Regions from separate parts of the Amycolatopsis sp. WAC 01416 genome, predicted to be linked through region 2. Evidence: riboswitches for the same ligand, from Rfam matches in the RefSeq annotation. Region 2 holds a riboswitch; each other region holds the start of a gene.
The links. A riboswitch is a leader RNA that binds a small molecule or an ion and turns the genes downstream of it on or off. The one in region 2 is predicted to bind S-adenosylmethionine.
Positions count from the first base shown of each region.

Region 1 (5,687 bases), on a different contig from region 2:
GTGCTCGGCGGGCTCGGGGTGGAGATCGCCGACGGCCGCCGCCCGATACTGCGCGACTGTCTGGATTGGACGGTCCGGCGTGATCATTTGGCGGGCCGGGCCCCCGCGGCGCTACTGTCTCACGCAGTGAGTGCCGGCTGGTTGTCCCGTGAGGGCAACCGCGCGGTGAAAGTCCTGCCCGCGGCGGAGAAACCGTTCGCGGACCTCGGTGTCGACCTGGTGGCCCTGCGCAGTCCCTAGTGGACAGTCTGTAACACAGGCTATCCGGACGCTTTTCGGCCGGTACACGAACGAGTGACGACCACCGCCTCACTATTCTGGAGCCCTCACGGCGGCCGGACGGGAGGCGACATGGAGCAGCTCCCGCTCATTCTCGGTACCGGTGGTGCGGTGCTCCTCGTCGCCGTGATCGCCGTCCGGGTGTCGATCCGGGTCGGCCTTCCCTCGCTGCTGCTGTACCTGGGGATGGGGGTCCTGCTCGGCGAAGCCGGGTTCGGCATCCAGTACGACAACCCCGAGCTCACCCAGTCACTCGGCCTCGCCGCGCTGGTGATGATCCTTTCCGAGGGTGGCCTCACCACCCGCTGGACGGCCGTGAAACCGTCGCTGGGCATCGGAATCGCACTGTCCACAGTGGCCGTCGTGGTGAGTATCGCGGTCACCGGCGCGGCCCTGCACTGGTTGCTGGGCCTGGACTGGCGGATGGCGTTGCTGTGGGGCGCGGTGCTGGCCTCGACCGACGCCGCCGCGGTCTTCTCCGTGCTGAGATCGGCGGGGATCGGCAAACGGCTGGTCGGCGCGCTGGAGATCGAGTCGGGGATCAACGACGCCCCGGCCTACATCGCCGTCGTCGTGCTGGCCGAGGGCGCGACCGTCGACTGGTCGCTGCCGCTGCTGGTGGTCTACGAACTGGCCGCCGGCCTGGTGATCGGCCTCGCGTTCGGCTGGGGTGGGGCGTTCGCGCTGCGCCGGGCGGCGCTTCCCGCCACCGGTCTGTACCCGCTGGCCACGGTCGCGGTCTGCGTCGTGGCGTACTCGAGCGGTCAGCTCGCCCACGCGTCGGGCCTGCTCGCCACCTACGTCGCGGCACTGGTGCTGGGGAACTCGAAGCTGCCGCACCGGTCGGACACGCTGTCCTTCGCCGAGGGGCTCGGCTGGCTCGCGCAGATCGGGCTGTTCGTGCTGCTCGGCCTGTTCGCCTCGCCGAGCAGGATCCTCGAAAGCCTGGTCCAGGGCCTGGTCGCGGGCGCGGTCGTGTTGTTGCTCGCCCGTCCGTTGTCGGTGGTGCTCTCGGCACTGCCGTTCAAGATCCCTTGGCGAGAACAGGTGTTCCTGTCCTGGGCGGGCTTGCGCGGGGCGGTCCCGATCGTGCTCGCGCTGATCCCCCTGTCGTCGGGGGTGCCCGGCGCGCAGGAGCTGGTCGACGCGGTGTTCGTGCTGGTCATCGTGCTGACGCTGCTCCAGGGCGCGACGCTGACCCCGCTCGCGCGCGTGCTCGGACTCGCCCAGCACACCGAAGCGCACGAGATCGACGTCGACTCCGCCCCGCTCGACGAGATGGGCGCGGAACTCCTGCAGGTCCGGATCAACGCCGGATCCAAGATGCACGGCGTCTACCTGGCCGAACTACGGCTGCCCATCGGGGCGACGATCAGCCTCCTCGTCCGCGACGGCGCCGGCTTCACGCCCAACAAGAACACCCGGCTCCAGGAACGGGATCAGTTACTCGTCGTGACCACCGCCGAAGTCCGTGACGCGGCCGAGCGGCGCCTGCGGGCCGTCGACCGCGCCGGACGCCTCGCCAGGTGGAAGGGCGAATCCGGCCAGTAGGTCACGGCCCGGCACCAGCTGTTCGTCGGTTGATCTCAGATAATTCTTCCCTTGCGTCCTCCTTTTGGATTACTTTCCCGGCAATCGACTCCATCGAATGGGTGAGTGTCGCGGGGTAAGGAGTACGCAAGGTGACGAAACTTCCTGTGCGGTTCGCCGGTCTGGGGGTCGCCGCGGCACTCGTCGGGGTGGTTCTCACCGCCCCGGTGGCGACAGCGGCCGGCGCGTTTCCCGTGTTCGGGCTGCCCTTCGAAACAGGCCAGTCGGTCTACTCGGCGGGGATCCACTCGGACAACGGGACCTCCGGCGTGAAGAACGCCATCGACTTCAGCCCCGGCGACCGGACCGTTCGCGCCCCGCTGGCGGGCACGGTCCGGATCCAGCACTGCGACGGCGGCGACTGGGTGACCGTCGACCACGACGGCGGCTGGCGGACCGGGTACTACCACCTGGAAGGCATCGCGGTCACCGACGGCCAGAAGGTCGCCCCTGGCGACGCACTCGGCCGGACCGGTAACGCGCTGCCCTGCGGTGGCAGCAGCACCGGCGCCCACGTGCACTTCACCCTGTGGACGCTGCCCGCGGCCGCCCCGCAGGGCGGCGACTCGCGCGACTTCGGCGTCGGCGCGGGCAACTGGAACGGCATGTCCTACGACGAGGTCTCCACCAAGGTCGCGGCGGCCTACGGCGAGGCCGTCGACGGCAAGACCTTCGGCGGCTGGCAGTTCACCGCGGGCACCGATCAGTACTCGGGGACCGCGACCGAGGTGTCCTCCCGCGCGATCGTCCCGCTGCCCGGCCGATTCCGCGCCTGACCTGCCGCAATTCGGCACCTGGTTGCGATGGTCCGGGCCGCGAACCAGCGCGATCAGGTGCCGAATTGCGGGTTTCCTCGCTTGCGGAGCACGTGAGCGGCGTCTCAAGATGCGGACGAGGGGTGGCTCGATCGCCTGCCCGTCCGCTAACTTCGTCCGTAGGTCACGAGTGTCAGCGTCAAGCCCCGGCTAGCTGACCGGCAACCCTCCTTCCGCGGTGGGGTGCCCCGGGTGAGGACCTGGCTCGTCGCGTGGTGCGACGGGCAAGCGCGGGATCCTCGTCGGGTCCCCTGGCCCGGAGGATGACGATGACTCTCGCTCTCGAACGCACGAACACTCCCGCCGCTGTCGCGGAAACCGTTGCCACACACGAAATCCCGACGGTCGCGTGTGCCGAGCTGCGGGTCCCGCTGGTGACCGGCGGCGGCAATGACCATATCGGATACGCCAACCTCGACCACGCGGCGAGCGCCCCTTGTCTGGACAAGGTGCGGGCCGCCGTCGACGAATTCCTGCCCTGGTACGCCAGCGTGCACCGCGGCGCCGGGTTCGCTTCGCAGATCTCCACCAAGCTTTACGAGCGCACGCGCGGAATCCTGCGGGACTTCGTCGACGCGCGGTCGACCGACGCCGTCGTGTTCACCCGCAACACCACCGATTCCTTCAACCTTCTCGCGCGCAGCCTGCCGAAGCACACGTCGGTCGTCGTGTTCGACACCGATCACCACGCCGCGCTGCTGCCGTGGCGGGGCCCGAACGTCCGCCGGATCCAGACCCCTCGCACCCGTCTCGCCGCGGTGTCCGCTGTGGACGAAGCACTCGCGGACTGCCCGCAGGGGCCGCGGCTGGTGGTCATCACCGGCGCGTCCAACGTGACCGGGGAACTGTTGCCGGTCAAGGAGATCGCCGCGGTCGCGCGGCGGCACGGCGCCCGGATCGCGCTCGACGCGGCGCAGCTCGCCCCGCATCGGAAGATCTCGGTGCGTGAACTGGACGTCGACTACGTCGCGCTGTCTGGCCACAAGTTGTACGCGCCTTTCGGTGCCGGAGCGCTGATCGGCCGCGCCGACTGGCTGCGCGCCGCCCAGCCGTACCTCGCCGGTGGCGGTGCGACGAAGCTCGTCAACCGTGACTCCGAAAACCTCGGTGTGGTCTGGAATTCCGGCCCCGAGCGGCACGAAGCCGGTTCTCCCAACACCGTCGGCGTCTACGCGCTCGGTGTCGCCTGCGAGACACTGGCCGGGAACTGGGACGCGATCGTCGCCCACGAGGACGAACTGCTGGCGCGGCTGCGTCGCGGTCTCGCCGCGGTTCCCGGATTCGCCGAACTGCGGCTGTTCGACGCGCCGGTCGACAGGGTCGGCACGCTCAGCTTCGTCGTCGACGGGTTCGACCCGGGCTGGCTCGCCGCGGTCCTTTCGGCGGAGTACGGCATCGGCGTGCGGGACGGCGCGTTCTGCGCGCACATCGCCACCAAACGGCTGATCTCCGCCGCCGGTTCGACCGGGCAGCAGGCCGTCCGGGTCAGCCTCGGCCTCGGCAGCACCACCGAACACGTGGACCGGCTCGTGCTGGCGCTGCGCCAGATCGTCGCCCGCGGCGCCCGCTGGCAGTACGAGAAGCCCGAGGGCCGCTGGGTGCCGGAGAACGATCCGCGGGAACTGCCCCCGTTCTGCGCCTGACCCACTAGCCTCACCCCGCATGGGGAACGAGCGACCACGTTATTGGTTTCCGCTGGCGTTGCTGGGATTCGCCCAGCTGGCGGTGGTGGCCCTGTCCGTCGGCGCGCGCCGGTCCGAGGGATGGTTCGCCTATGCGCCGTACGCGAACGGCGGCATGTTCGGATCCGTCCACGGCGGGGAGACGAGCCGTGAGGCCCTGACCGCGGTTTCGGTCGTCGGCATGGGCAGGATGGACAACTGGCTGTTCGCCGTCCTCGCGGTCTACCTCGGCACGGTGCTGTTCTACGCGTTCCGGGCGAAGACCGTTCGGTGGTGGAAGGTCGCCGGGATCGCGCTCGGCGGGCTGGTCGCCATCGTGCTGGCGGATCTGGTCGGCTACTGGGAACTCGACATGGACGGCGACGCGCGGAGCGCGGTTCTGCTGACGCTCGGCCTGGTCGGGCTCGCCTGGCTGGAGCGCAGCGTGCTGGTGCTCGTCGTGGCCGCGGCGTTCGTGCTCTGCGCGGTCGTGCTCGCGCGAGGGCAGCTCGCGTTGGTGCTGTCGTCGCTGGTCGCGCTCGCCGGCGCGTTCGCGGCCCTGCTGAGCAGGCCGAAGACAGCCGCCGAGGAGGCCTGAGCAGGCTCAGTGGACAATGGGAGAGTGAGTACAGAGCCCGAAACCGCGCCACCGTCGCCGCCGCTGCCCAAGAAGCGCGTCGCCGTGGTGTTCGCCGTCGCCGCGGTGCTGTGGGGGATCGACCTCCTCACCAAGCAGATCGCCGTGTCCACGCTCGAGGGCAAGCAGCCGGTCGAGTTCCTCGGCGGGCTGGTGTACTTCCAGCTGGTACGCAACCCCGGCGCCGCCTTCTCGATGGCGACCGGGCTCACCTGGGTGCTCGCGCTGGTCGCGATCGCCGTCGTGATCGCCATCGTCTGGCTGTCCCGGCGGCTGCGCTCGGTGGGCTGGGCGATCGGTCTCGGCCTGGTGCTGGCCGGTGCGCTCGGCAACCTCACCGACCGGATCTTCCGCGCGCCGGGCCCGCTGCAGGGACACGTGGTCGACATGATCTCCGCGTTCGCGCCGAACGGGCAGGGCTGGGCGATCTTCAACGTCGCCGACTCCGCGATCTGTGTCGGCGGCGTGCTCATCGTGATCCTTTCCTTGCTGGGCAAGGACTACGACGGAACATCCACAAAAGACAAGAAGAAAGCGGCGAGCGAATGAGCGCGCGGATGTTGCCCGTTCCCGATGGGCTCGACGGCATGCGCGTCGACGCGGGGCTGGCGAAACTGCTGGGACTTTCCCGCACGATCGTGGCGGAACTGGCCGAATCCGGCGAGATCCTGCTCGACGGCAGGCAGGCCGGGAAGTCGGACCGGC
Region 1 covers NZ_QHHX01000007.1:90,677-96,363, forward strand. The annotation lists gene DL990_RS24185 (helix-turn-helix transcriptional regulator) at 1-240, shown strand, start outside; gene DL990_RS24190 (potassium/proton antiporter) at 352-1,830, shown strand; gene DL990_RS24195 (M23 family metallopeptidase) at 1,962-2,645, shown strand; SAM riboswitch class IV at 2,807-2,921, shown strand; gene DL990_RS24200 (aminotransferase class V-fold PLP-dependent enzyme) at 2,954-4,327, shown strand; gene DL990_RS24205 (hypothetical protein) at 4,347-4,943, shown strand; gene lspA (signal peptidase II) at 4,968-5,531, shown strand; gene DL990_RS24215 (RluA family pseudouridine synthase) at 5,528-5,687, shown strand, end outside.
Region 1: another riboswitch for S-adenosylmethionine. It lies ahead of DL990_RS24200 (aminotransferase class V-fold PLP-dependent enzyme); the one in region 2 lies ahead of DL990_RS17830 (methionine ABC transporter ATP-binding protein).

Region 2 (5,687 bases):
CGACGCCGGGCGAAAGTCTGAAGTTCGACCGAATCCCGCGGCTCCGGCACATCGGAGATCAAGGCTTCCGCCGCCTCGACGCGGTAACGCGGCTTCGACGTCCTGGCCTGCGGGCCGCGACGCAGCCATGCGAGCTCCTTACGCGCCAGGTTCTGCCGCTTTTCCTCGGCCGTCGCCGCCAGCCTCGCCCGCTCGGCCCGCGCGAAGATCCAGTCCGCGTATCCGCCTTCGTACTGCTCGACGCGACCGTTGGCGACCTCCCAGGTCACACTCGCGACCGTGTCGAGGAACCACCGGTCGTGGGTAACGACCACGACCGCGATCCTGCGGTTGAGCAGGTGATCCGCGAGCCAGCGCACACCTTCGACGTCGAGATGGTTGGTGGGCTCGTCGAGCACGACGAGGTCCAGTTCACCGGTGAGGGCCGCCGCCAACGCGACGCGGCGCCGTTCGCCACCGGACAGGTTCGCCGTCGCCTTCTCGATTCCGAGAGCGGTAATTCCCAGACCATCCATAATGGACCTGACTCGCGCGTCAGCGGCCCACTCGTGCTCAGCGCCGTAGCGCTCCAGAACGACATCTCCGACCGTGCTGCCGTCGGGAAGTTCGGTCCGCTGGGTGACCACGGCCATCCGCAAGCCCCGGACTTGACTGACACGTCCCGTATCCGGCTCGGCGATCCCCGCGAGGACCTCCAGCAGCGTCGTCTTCCCGCCCCCGTTGAGACCGACGACGCCGATACGCTGCCCCTCCGCCACACCGAGCGAAACACTGTCGAGCAGCGGGCGCACCCCGAAGGACTTGCTCACCGACTCCAGGTTGACCAAGTTGGCCATGCCTCAGCCGATCCTTTCCAAAAAGCTTGCAACACAACGAATTAGTCGGTGTCCATTTCGGACACCCTCATGCGTGCACCCGAGGCGGCGACGGTCGCGGCGCGTCATCCCCGCCGACCAGCCGGGCTCCGGGGACCGGCCCGTGCGCGACACGAACCGTGCGACAGACCCCCGCACCGGACAACTCCGCGGCGACCTCGACGGCCGACTGCGCGTCCGCGCACAGAAAGGCACAGGTCGGCCCGGATCCGGACACGGTGCCGGCAAGCGCACCGGCGTTGACCCCGGCCCGCAACGTGCGCCGCAGTCCCGGACGCAACGAGACAGCGGCCGCTTGCAGGTCATTGCCGAGAAGCAACGCCAGCTGCCGCGGATCACCGGACGCCAGCGCCTCGACCACCGGAGTGTGCGAACCGATCCGAGGCGGGCTGCCTTCTTCACGCAACCTGTCCAGCTCGCCGAACACCCGCGGAGTCGAAAGACCACGCTGGTCGAACGCCAGAACCCAGTGGAACGTGTGCCTCGACAAGACCGGCACCAGCTGCTCGCCCCGACCGGTACCCAACGCGGTTCCGCCGTAGAGCGCGAAAGGAACATCGCTGCCGAGCTTCGCGGCGATACCGGCCAGCTCGTCTCGGGAAATGTCGAGCTTCCAAAGCGACGCGAGGCCCACCAGGGTCGCGGCCGCGTCGGCGCTGCCACCGGCCATCCCGCCCGCTACCGGGATGCCTTTACGCAGCACCACTCGGACCTTGGACTCGCCGTCCGCCTTGCCGACGTGGGCCGCCAGTGCCTGCGCCGCCTTCCAGGCGAGGTTGTTGGCCCCTGTCGGCACGGCACCTTCGCCTTCGCCGTAAACCTCGACACCGGGGTCTTCTGTGACCGCGACGGTCACCTCGTCGGTCAGGGAAAGCGCCTGGAACACGGTCACCAGCTCGTGGTAGCCATCCGGGCGTACGTCACCGACCGACAGGTGCAGGTTGACCTTGGCGGGGACCCTGACGGTCACTGGAGGCGGTACGACGGCGAGCACCAGTCAAGACTACGTGGCCGCTCCACTTGTGCTGTCACCAGGAGAAAAGAGAACGGGACGAGTCAGGCACGAAACGGGCCGCCCGGACAGCTTTCGTCCTGGACGGCCCGTTCGCGGAGTAATCAGGCGGCGACGCCCTGCGGTCCGCGGACCGGGTGGGTCACGTGGCCGCCGCGTTCGGCGATTCAGGCGAGCGCGGCGTCCGCGCGCTCACCGCGCACACCGAGGCGGAACCGGCCGACCGGCGTGTCACCGATCCGGGTCAGACCGCCGCCGATGGTGGCGAGTTCGACGTCGAAGCGACCGGCGGCTTCCGGCAGCAGCGCACCGACCGAAGCGAAGCCGACGAGCACGACGTCCACCGCGCGGTCGTACTTCGAGGCCTGTGCCCGCCCGGTCTCGATCGCGGGAAGCAGCGCCTGCGCGGTCCGGCTGTTCGGGTCGGAGACCAGGTCGAGCACGGTTCCCCGTTCGATGATCGCCCCGGCCTCCAGGACCGCGACGTCGTCGCAGACACGGCGGACCACGCCGGCGTCGGGAGTGGTGAGCAGCACGGTGACTCCGAGCTCGGCACGCGCCCGGTCGAGCACGGTCAGGACAGCGCCGGACTCTTCGGGCTGCACGCCCGCGGTCGGGTCGTCGGCCAAGAGCACGGACGGCCCGGCGGCGAGAGCCTTGGCGATGGCCACCCGGCGCAGCTGCCCCTCGGTCAGGTCGCCTGGCCGCTGCCCCGCCCGGGGGGTGAGCCCGACCAGGTCGAGCAGGTTGCCGACCCGGTTGCGGCGCTGCGGACCGTCGAGGCCGAGCTGTTCGAGCGGCGAAGCGATGTTGCCGGCGATGGTGCGCTCGGCGAGCAATTCCGGTTTGGTGCTCACGACACCGACCTGGCGGCGGATCTCGCGAAGACGCCGTCCGTCGAGGGTTCCGGTGTTGAGGCCGTCGAGCCGGACGACGCCGCGGTCGGGGCGCTCCTGCAGGCCGATGCAACGAGCGAGGGTCGACTTGCCGGAGCCGGCCGGACCCACGACTCCGAATAGCGAGCCCGCTTGGATGTCCACGCTCACATCGCGCAGGGCGACGACCGGATTTCCGTTGAGGGGAAAGGATTTGGACAGGTTTTCGACAGTGATCACGAAGGGCTCCATGCACATGGGGCGCTGCATCTTTCGAGCGCGCCGACCGTCACCGAGTAACCGTCCGGAACGGACGGATTCAGAGATAAGGGAAAGAACTCAGGCAGTAACGGTGGAGCGTCGACACGCACTTACCGTGCGGCGACCTTCATCGACAACGCGTCGCCTGGTCAGCAGGAGCGGGTGGGTGACCCTGTTCATTAGGCACAGCCTCCATCGGTCCTGGCTGTAGCACCTGCCCTGTGGAGGGTGGTTGCTGCGACTTCGGCGAGCCAGGTCTCTCAGTCGCTCGGGATGGTTCACTGAGTAAAACCGATCCCACTGGATGAAAGCAAGCGCGTAGGCGCAGATCACACGTCTGGTCGCGTCCATCATACAGGATTCGCTGCCCATACTTTGAGACAGCGACAGGTGCTCTTGGACCTCGGCAAGGACGCTGCCTGCTAAGACGTGCCGGACTCGGGCAGATCTAGAAGAGGACTTACGCACTCGTGCTGACCTTGACCAACTCGCGTCGGCGCGGTGCCGGTCACATCTTCCACGGTCGGTCAGACGGCCGCCGCGGCGATCCGAGCGAACTCGTGCACATCCAGCTGCTCACCGCGGGTCTTGGGGTCGATCCCCGCCTTTTCGAGCAGCTCCCCCGCGCGTTCGGCGGAACCGGCCCATGACGCCAACGCGGCACGCAAAGTCTTCCGCCGTTGAGAGAAGGCGGCGTCCACCACCGCGAACAGCCGCTCCCGGTCAACGGACGACACCACTTCGCCCCGCTCGAAAGCGACGAGTGCGGAGTCCACATTCGGAACCGGCCAGAACACCGCGCGGGGCACCGCGGCGACCTTGCGCGTCTTCCCGTACCAAGCGAGCTTGACGCTGGGCACGCCGTAAGTCCGGCTCCCCGGGCCTGCCGCCATCCGATCCGCGACCTCGGTCTGGACCATCACGAGGCCGCTGGTGAGCGACGGCAGCTCGGCGAGCAGGTGAAGCACGACGGGAACCGCGACGTTGTACGGCAGATTCGCGACGAGCGCGGTCGGCTGCGTTGGCAGGTCGCCCGCCGTGATCCGCAAAGCGTCCGCACCGACGACCTTCAGCCTTTCGGCCCCGCCTCGTTCGGCCACCGTGTCCGGCAGCCGCTTCGCCAGCACGGGATCGATCTCGACCGCGACGACCTCGGCACCGGTCGCGAGCAGTCCGAGGGTCAACGAGCCGAGACCCGGCCCGACTTCCAGCACGACGTCACCTTCGCCGATCCCGGAAAGATCGACGATGCGGCGCACGGTGTTGGGATCGTGCACGAAGTTCTGGCCGAGCTTCTTGGTCGGACGTACGTCCAGCTCGGCCGCAAGCGCCCTGATCTCCGCAGGGCCGAGCAGTTCAGTCACCCGACAATCGTAGTCAGCCTCGGCAAGCCACGATTGGCCGGTGGACGACGTCGTACTCGAAGGTGAGAAAGTCCGGCTGCGCGACTGGCGGCCATCCGATCTCCGATCGCTCGAAGACCTGCTCGATCCCGCGCGGCCTTGGCACACGACCAACGGGCCCTACTTCGGCACCCCGACCGCAGCTGCTGTCGCATCCACGGCGAGCGAACTCACGACCACCAACGCCGAACGGCCCGATCCCCGCGCCAGCCTCGCCGTGTGCGACCTGAGCGATGGCAGGTTGATCGGCAGGGTCAGCTGGTACTGGGAAAGCAGGCAGACCGACTGGCGGCGGATGGGGCTGGTCATCTACGACGAGCGGTACTGGGGCGGCGGATTCGGCACCGAAGCCTTGCGCCTGTGGACGACTTACCTGTTCTCCCGCACCGACACGCTGCGCCTGGACTTCGCGACGTTCTCGGGGAACCCGGGAATGATCGCCGTCGGACGACGGCTGGGTTTCGTCGAAGAAGGCCGGTTCCGGCGCGCTCGACGCTGGTCCGGCGGCGTGCACGACGCCGTCGTCTACGGGGTGCTCCGCGAGGAGTGGGAACAGCTCACCCCCTCAGGCAGGGGTCCGACGTGATCCGCTCCCATCATCCTTGTGGCGTTTCGAACTGACACCCATCCCACTCCAGGGTGATACGCGCAGGTCGGCGCCCCCGGAGGGTAATGATCATCCACCCGATCGATACCGTGCATTAGTTCGAATCTGCCTCGACAATCGAAGGATGACCAGCACAAACATTCCCAAGGCCTTCCCGCTCAACCTGCCGGAAGGTGACGCCGAACTGCTTCTCGACGAGTTGCAGACACGGCTACGCGAAGGGCGACGTCTGATCGCCGAAGTCGGCCAGATCCTGGCCGAGATCGAGTCCCGTGGTGTCCGTGAGCTCTACGGATACAACTCGATCGCCGTCTTTTACGAGCATGTGGCTCGGGTTCCTCGAGCGGAGGCCCAGAAGGTGACCGCTCGAGCGGTCGCGCTCAATTCGAGACGGGTGCGCGACGGCACGTCGATCGACCCCGTCGCGCCTTTGACCGGTACCGCGGCCTCCACCGGAGCGCTGGCCGAGGCCGGCATCGACCGGATCGTCACCGTCATGAAGCGGCTGCCCGACCACCTCACCGCGAGCACGCGGCACGAGGCCGAGAAGGGCCTGGTCGAGCTCGCCTGCGTCGCCAGACCACGCGACGTCACGGTGGCGGGGACGGAGTTGCTCGCGCATCTCGACCCGGACGGGAACCCCAAAGAGGATCC
Region 2 covers NZ_QHHX01000005.1:125,324-131,010, reverse strand. The annotation lists gene DL990_RS17840 (ABC-F family ATP-binding cassette domain-containing protein) at 1-836, opposite strand, end outside; gene DL990_RS17835 (4-(cytidine 5'-diphospho)-2-C-methyl-D-erythritol kinase) at 904-1,869, opposite strand; partial or broken gene DL990_RS17830 (methionine ABC transporter ATP-binding protein) at 1,992-3,002, opposite strand; SAM riboswitch class I at 3,213-3,303, opposite strand; gene rsmA (16S rRNA (adenine(1518)-N(6)/adenine(1519)-N(6))-dimethyltransferase RsmA) at 3,551-4,387, opposite strand; gene DL990_RS17820 (GNAT family N-acetyltransferase) at 4,428-5,012, shown strand; gene DL990_RS17815 (DUF222 domain-containing protein) at 5,158-5,687, shown strand, end outside.

Region 3 (5,687 bases), on a different contig from region 2:
GCTCGCTCCCGCCGAGGGGTGGACGGACCTGCTGCCCGGGCAGCAGGTCACCGCCTCCGGGCGGCTCGCACCGGCGAAGGGGGCCGAGCTCACGGTCGCGGTCCTCTCGGTGCGAGGTCCGCCGTCGGCCCTCGGACCGGCGCCCTGGTGGCAGCGAGCCGCGGAATCGCTGCGCACCGGGCTCCGGGAGTTGTGCGCCGTCCTCCCCGAGGAGCAGGCCGGTCTGGTGCCAGGACTGGTCGTGGGGGACACGAGCACGCTGTCCCCGAGGGTCGAACGCGAGTTCACGGACTCCGGCATGTCCCACCTGATGGCCGTGAGCGGTGGGAACGTGGCGATCGTCTGTGGCTCGATTCTTCTCCTGCTGAGGGTGCTCCGGGTCGGGCCGCGGACGTCCGCCGCCGCGGCCGCCGCGGGGCTCGCCGGGTTCGTGGTCCTCGCCGGGCCCGCACCCAGCGTGCTCCGCGCCGGAGTGATGGGGGCGGTCGGGCTGCTGGCGCTGGCCTTGGGGCGCCGGGGTTCGGCGCTGCCCGCGCTGGCGTTCGCGGTCGCCGGGCTCGTCGTGGCCGATCCGGCCATGGCCGCGGACTTCGGGTTCGCGCTTTCGGTGCTGGCCACGGCCGGGCTCGTCCTGCTGGCACCGCGGTGGGCCGAGTGGCTGGTCGGACGCGGAGTTCCGGCAGGCTACGCCGAGGGGCTGACCATCCCGCTGGCCGCGTTCGTGGTGACGACGCCGGTCATCGCGGGCATGGCGGGATCGGTCAGTCTCGTCTCGGTGGTGACCAACGTGCTCGCCGCGCCGGTGGTCGCCCCGGCCACCGTGTTCGGCGTGCTCGCCACCGTCGTCGGACCGTGGTGGCCGTCGGCGGGCAGGCTGCTGGTCCGCCTGACCGAACCCGAGGCGAGCTGGCTCATCACCGTGGCCCGCCACGGCGCCCGGGCGCCGGGTGCGGTCGTGGACTGGCCGGATGGCTGGTGGGGTGGGCTGCTGGCGGCCGGCCTGCTCGTCGTGGTGCTCGTCGTCGTCCGGCTGCGCCACGCCAGGATCTTGCTGGCGGTCGCGCTGGCCGCCGGTCTGCTCGTCTTCGTACCGATGCGGGTGCTGGCACCGGCCTGGCCACCGGCGTCGTGGAGTGCCATCGCCTGCGACGTCGGACAGGGGGATGCCGTAGCCCTCGCCACGGGCGAGCCGGGCAGAGCGGTCCTGGTCGACACCGGGCCGGAACCGGGACCGGTCGACGAATGCCTGCGCAGGCTCGGCGTGGATCGTGTTCCGTTGATCGTGTTGAGTCATCTGCACGCCGACCACATCGGCGGCCTCGAATCCGTCTTCGAGGGCCGGTCGGTCGGTGCGGTCGCCGTCGGCCCGGGCCGGGCTCCCGCCTGGGCGTGGCAACAGGTCGCGGACGAGACCGCACGCCGCGGGATTCCCTTGCTGGAGCTGGGAATCGGGCAGCGGCTGGACTGGCCGGGGCTGTCGCTCGACGTACTGGGGCCGCGGTATGTCACCCGGCGTTCGGTCCTCGAACAGGACGGCACGGTGATCAACAACGGCTCGGTCGTCCTGCGCGCCGGTACCCCGGCGGGCAGGCTACTGCTGACGGGCGACGTCGAGCTCGCCGCGCAGGCCGACCTGATGGCCGAGGGTACCGATCTGCAAGCCGAGATCCTGAAAGTCCCGCATCACGGAAGCCGTTACACGGCACCGGATTTCCTCAACGCCGTCGCACCGAGGGTGGCGTTGGTGAGTGTCGGGGCCGGAAACACCTACGGCCATCCGAACAAGTCCACTTTGGACAATCTGGCCACGGTCGGCGCGTCGATCGCCAGAACGGACACTGACGGCGACACCGCGGTCGTCGCCGACGCGCGGGGACTTGCCTTGCTGCGCCGGGGTGAGCCCCGCGGCCCGCCTCGTTCTTGAGGCGGGCCGGGCGGGAACTCAGTGCCTGTCGGTGAATCCGCGCCGCGATCGACGTCGACAGGACGCGATCTGGTTGAACACGTCCTTATGGGCGGTCAGGGCGTCCTGCCACCGCGATAGCGGGCCTTCGGCCAGGGCGGGTTCACGCGTTATGTCCTGTTAGCGAACCCGTCCTCAGCTCCGCCAACAGGTCTCAGATGCCGAGTGCTTCGCGGACCGCGTCGGCTGAGGCGCTGACGGTGGCCTTCGGGCCGATCTTGCCCTCGACGGCATCGAGGGTCTTCAGGCCGTCACCGGTGATCAGCAGGACGATCTCCTCGTCCGGGTTGAGCTTGCCGGTCTCGATGAGCTTCTTGGCCGTCGCGACGGTGACCCCACCGGCGGTCTCGGTGAAGACGCCCTCGGTGCGGGCGAGCAGCCGGATGCCCTCGACGACCTCTTCGTCGGTGACGTCTTCGATCGCGCCGCCGGTGCGGTTGACCACGTCGAGGACGTAGGGGCCGTCGGCCGGGTTGCCGATCGCGAGCGACCGGGCGATCGTGTCCGGCTTGACCGGCTGGACGACGTCGTGGCCCGCACGGAAGGCCGCCGAGACGGGGGAGCAGCCGGTGGCCTGCGCGCCGAACACCTTGTACGGCGTCTCGTCGACGAGACCGAGCTGCCCGAACTCGCGGAAACCCTTGTCCACCTTGGTGAGCTGGGAACCGGAGGCGATCGGGACCACGATCTGGGAGGGGAGCCGCCAGCCGAGCTGTTCGGCGACCTCGAAGGCCAGCGTCTTGGAGCCTTCGGAGTAGTAGGGCCGGACGTTCACGTTGACGAACGCCCAGCTCTCCTGCTCGGCGGCGAGCTGGGTGGCGAGCCGGTTCACGTCGTCGTAGTTGCCGTCGACCGCGATCAGGTCGCCGTCGTACACGGCGGTGGTGAGGATCTTCGCGCGCTCGAGGGTCTTCGGGATCAGCACGACCGACCGCCAGCCGGCGCGGGCCGCCGCGGCGGCGACGGCGTTGGCCAGGTTGCCGGTCGACGGACAGGCGAGCACGTCGAAGCCGAATTCGCGGGCGGCGGCCAGCGCGACGGCGACCACACGGTCCTTGAACGAGTGCGTGGGGTTGCCGGTGTCGTCCTTGACCCAGACCTTCTTGACGCCCAAGGCTTTCGCGAGCCTGTCGGCCTGGATGAGCCGGGTGGCGCCGGGTTCGGTGTTGGGGATTTCTTCGACGTTCGACGGAACGGGAAGGAGTTTCTTGTAGCGCCAGATGTTCTTCGGTCCGGCTTCGATGTCCTCGCGGCGCACGCGGCCGAAGTCGTAGGCGACTTCGAGCGGCGAGAAGTCCTCGGCGGAAACGAATTCGGGGGCGAGCGGCTGCCGGTGTCCCTCTTCCTTCGACACCAGTTCGACGGCCGGTCCGAGATCCGGGGTCTTGGTGGTGGAGGTCGTGCCGAGGGTTGCGGTCATCGCGAGGTCCTTTCCTCATCTGCCCCGCCGTGGCGGGCCGGAATTGGCACCGTGTTCGTCAGCTATCCCGCGATCGCGGAATGACAGGCTGACGCCGGTTGCCGGGGCTTCGTCGGGCCGTTCCCTCTGCCCCTCTGGATGAGCGGTATTCGATTGTCGGCACGCGTGTCATCGCGTCGCCTCGCCAACACCGTACGACATGAGCCTCAGGTGGGGCCACCGTGCCCGGAACACATCACCGGACAAAGCACACGAGAGGACGAGTGGCAGGATCGTCACCGTGACGACGCAAGCTTCCGCCCCATCGCCGCTGGTCCTGGTTCTCGGTGAGGAAGAGCTGCTGATCGAACGCGCGGTCCGCGGCGCTTCGGACGCGGCCAAAGCCGCCGATCCGACGGCGGATCTCACCCGGATCCGGGTGTCGGACCTCACAGTCCCGGCGCTCGCGGAGATGGTCAGCCCCTCGCTGTTCGCGGAAGGCAGGGTGATCGTCCTCGAATCGGCGCAGGACATTTCGCAGGAGCTCGCCGACGGGGTGATGGCCTACGTCAAGGCGCCCGCCGACGGCATCGTGCTCGTCGTCGTGCACAGCGGAGGCGGTCGGAGCAAGGCCGCGAAGGCGCTCCCCGCCGCCTTGAAGAAGGCAGGGGCGGAGGTCGTCGAATGCCCGAAACTGACCAAGGCCGCTGAGCGGGAATCCTTTGTCCGCAACGAGGTCCGCCGGGTCGGCGGGAAGATCGACGGTGCGGCCGTGCTCGCGCTGATCGACGCGGTCGGCTCGGATCTGCGTGAGTTGTCGTCGGCCGCGACCCAGCTCGTCGCGGACGCGGGCGGAACGGTCGACGAGCAGGCGGTCCGCCGCTACCACCGGGGCCGCGCGGACGTGAACGGATTCGCCGTCGCCGAAAAGGCCGTCGCCGGTGACAAGGCCGCGGCGCTCGAATCGCTGCGCTGGGCGATGCAACTGGGCGTGCCGCACGTGCTGGTCGCCGACGCTCTCGCCGACGCGGTCCGGACGATCGCGCGGGTGTCCGGCGCCGGTCGCGGGAACCCGAACCAGATGGCCGGCGAGCTGGGGATGCCGCCGTGGAAGGTGCGCAAGGCGCAGGGGCAGGCCCGAGGCTGGGGTCAGGACGGTCTGGCCACCGCGATGCGGGTGGTCGCCCGGCTCAACGCCGAGGTCAAGGGGGTCGCGGCCAACCCGGAGTACGCGTTGGAACGCGCCGTGCTTGAGGTCGTCGACGCCCACGGTACAAGCCGCTGAACATGGCGAAGGGCCCCGGCGACGTGAGTCGCCGGGGCCCTTCGAAAGCCGATCAGAGAGAGTTCGCGCGCTTCGCGAGCGCGGACTTCTTGTTGGCGGCCTGGTTGGCGTGGAGAACGCCCTTGGTCACAGCCTTGTCCATCTTCTTGGCCGCGTCCTTCTGCAGCTCCAGGGCCTTGGCCTTGTCGCCGGCGTCGGCTGCCTCGCGGAACTTGCGGATCGCGGTCTTCACCGAGGACCGGATCGCCTGGTTGCGCTGACGCGCCTTCTCGTTGGTGGTGATGCGCTTGATCTGCGACTTGATGTTGGCCACGGGGGCGCTCCTCTTGAATCTCTCGGTGGTTTCGCCGCCGCGCTGTGACCGGCCCTGCATGCTCGTGAGAGCGGCGCGGGTTTCCTCCATGACGGAATGCCACACGACGGTGAGAGGCAATCTTAACAGCCGCCCCGGGGCCGCTCACGGCCGCCTGGGGAGGGGGGATTGCGGTACGGTGAAGATCGTAGTGCCTAGGGTTCCGCCGCCTGCCCGTTCAGCGAAACACATAATCAGGGCAGAGGGGACAGGTCCGAGCGGCACCATCGGCGGGGCCGGAAGCGCTGCCGTTCATCTGACGGGACAAAAGCCTGGAGGACCGGTGTTTTCCGCATGCGCGGAAAACGGGAAGGTCCGCCGTGAACGCCACCGCTCTGTCCTTGGTCGTCATCGCCGCAGTCATCCACGCGGGCTGGAATCTGGCAGCCAAGCGGATCCGCCGTGGCGGAGCCCGGTTCGTCTGGGCCTACTACAGCCTCTCCGCGATCCTTCTCGTACCCGTCATGGCGGTCTCACTGGCGGTGGAGCCGCAACGTCCACAGTGGACCTGCCTGTTCGCGGCCGTGGTTACGGCGGTGTTCCACGTCACCTACGGGATCGTCCTCCAACGGGGTTACGCCGTCGGCGATCTGTCCGTCGTCTATCCCGTCGCCCGCGGTACCGGGCCGCTGCTCTCGGTGCTCGCGGCCGTCGTGCTGCTCGGCGAGCGGCCAGGGGTGCTCGGCCT
Region 3 covers NZ_QHHX01000006.1:38,615-44,301, forward strand. The annotation lists gene DL990_RS20905 (ComEC/Rec2 family competence protein) at 1-1,924, shown strand, start outside; gene thrC (threonine synthase) at 2,118-3,383, opposite strand; SAM riboswitch class I at 3,396-3,528, opposite strand; gene holA (DNA polymerase III subunit delta) at 3,664-4,647, shown strand; gene rpsT (30S ribosomal protein S20) at 4,700-4,960, opposite strand; gene DL990_RS20925 (EamA family transporter) at 5,320-5,687, shown strand, end outside.
Region 3: another riboswitch for S-adenosylmethionine. It lies ahead of thrC (threonine synthase); the one in region 2 lies ahead of DL990_RS17830 (methionine ABC transporter ATP-binding protein).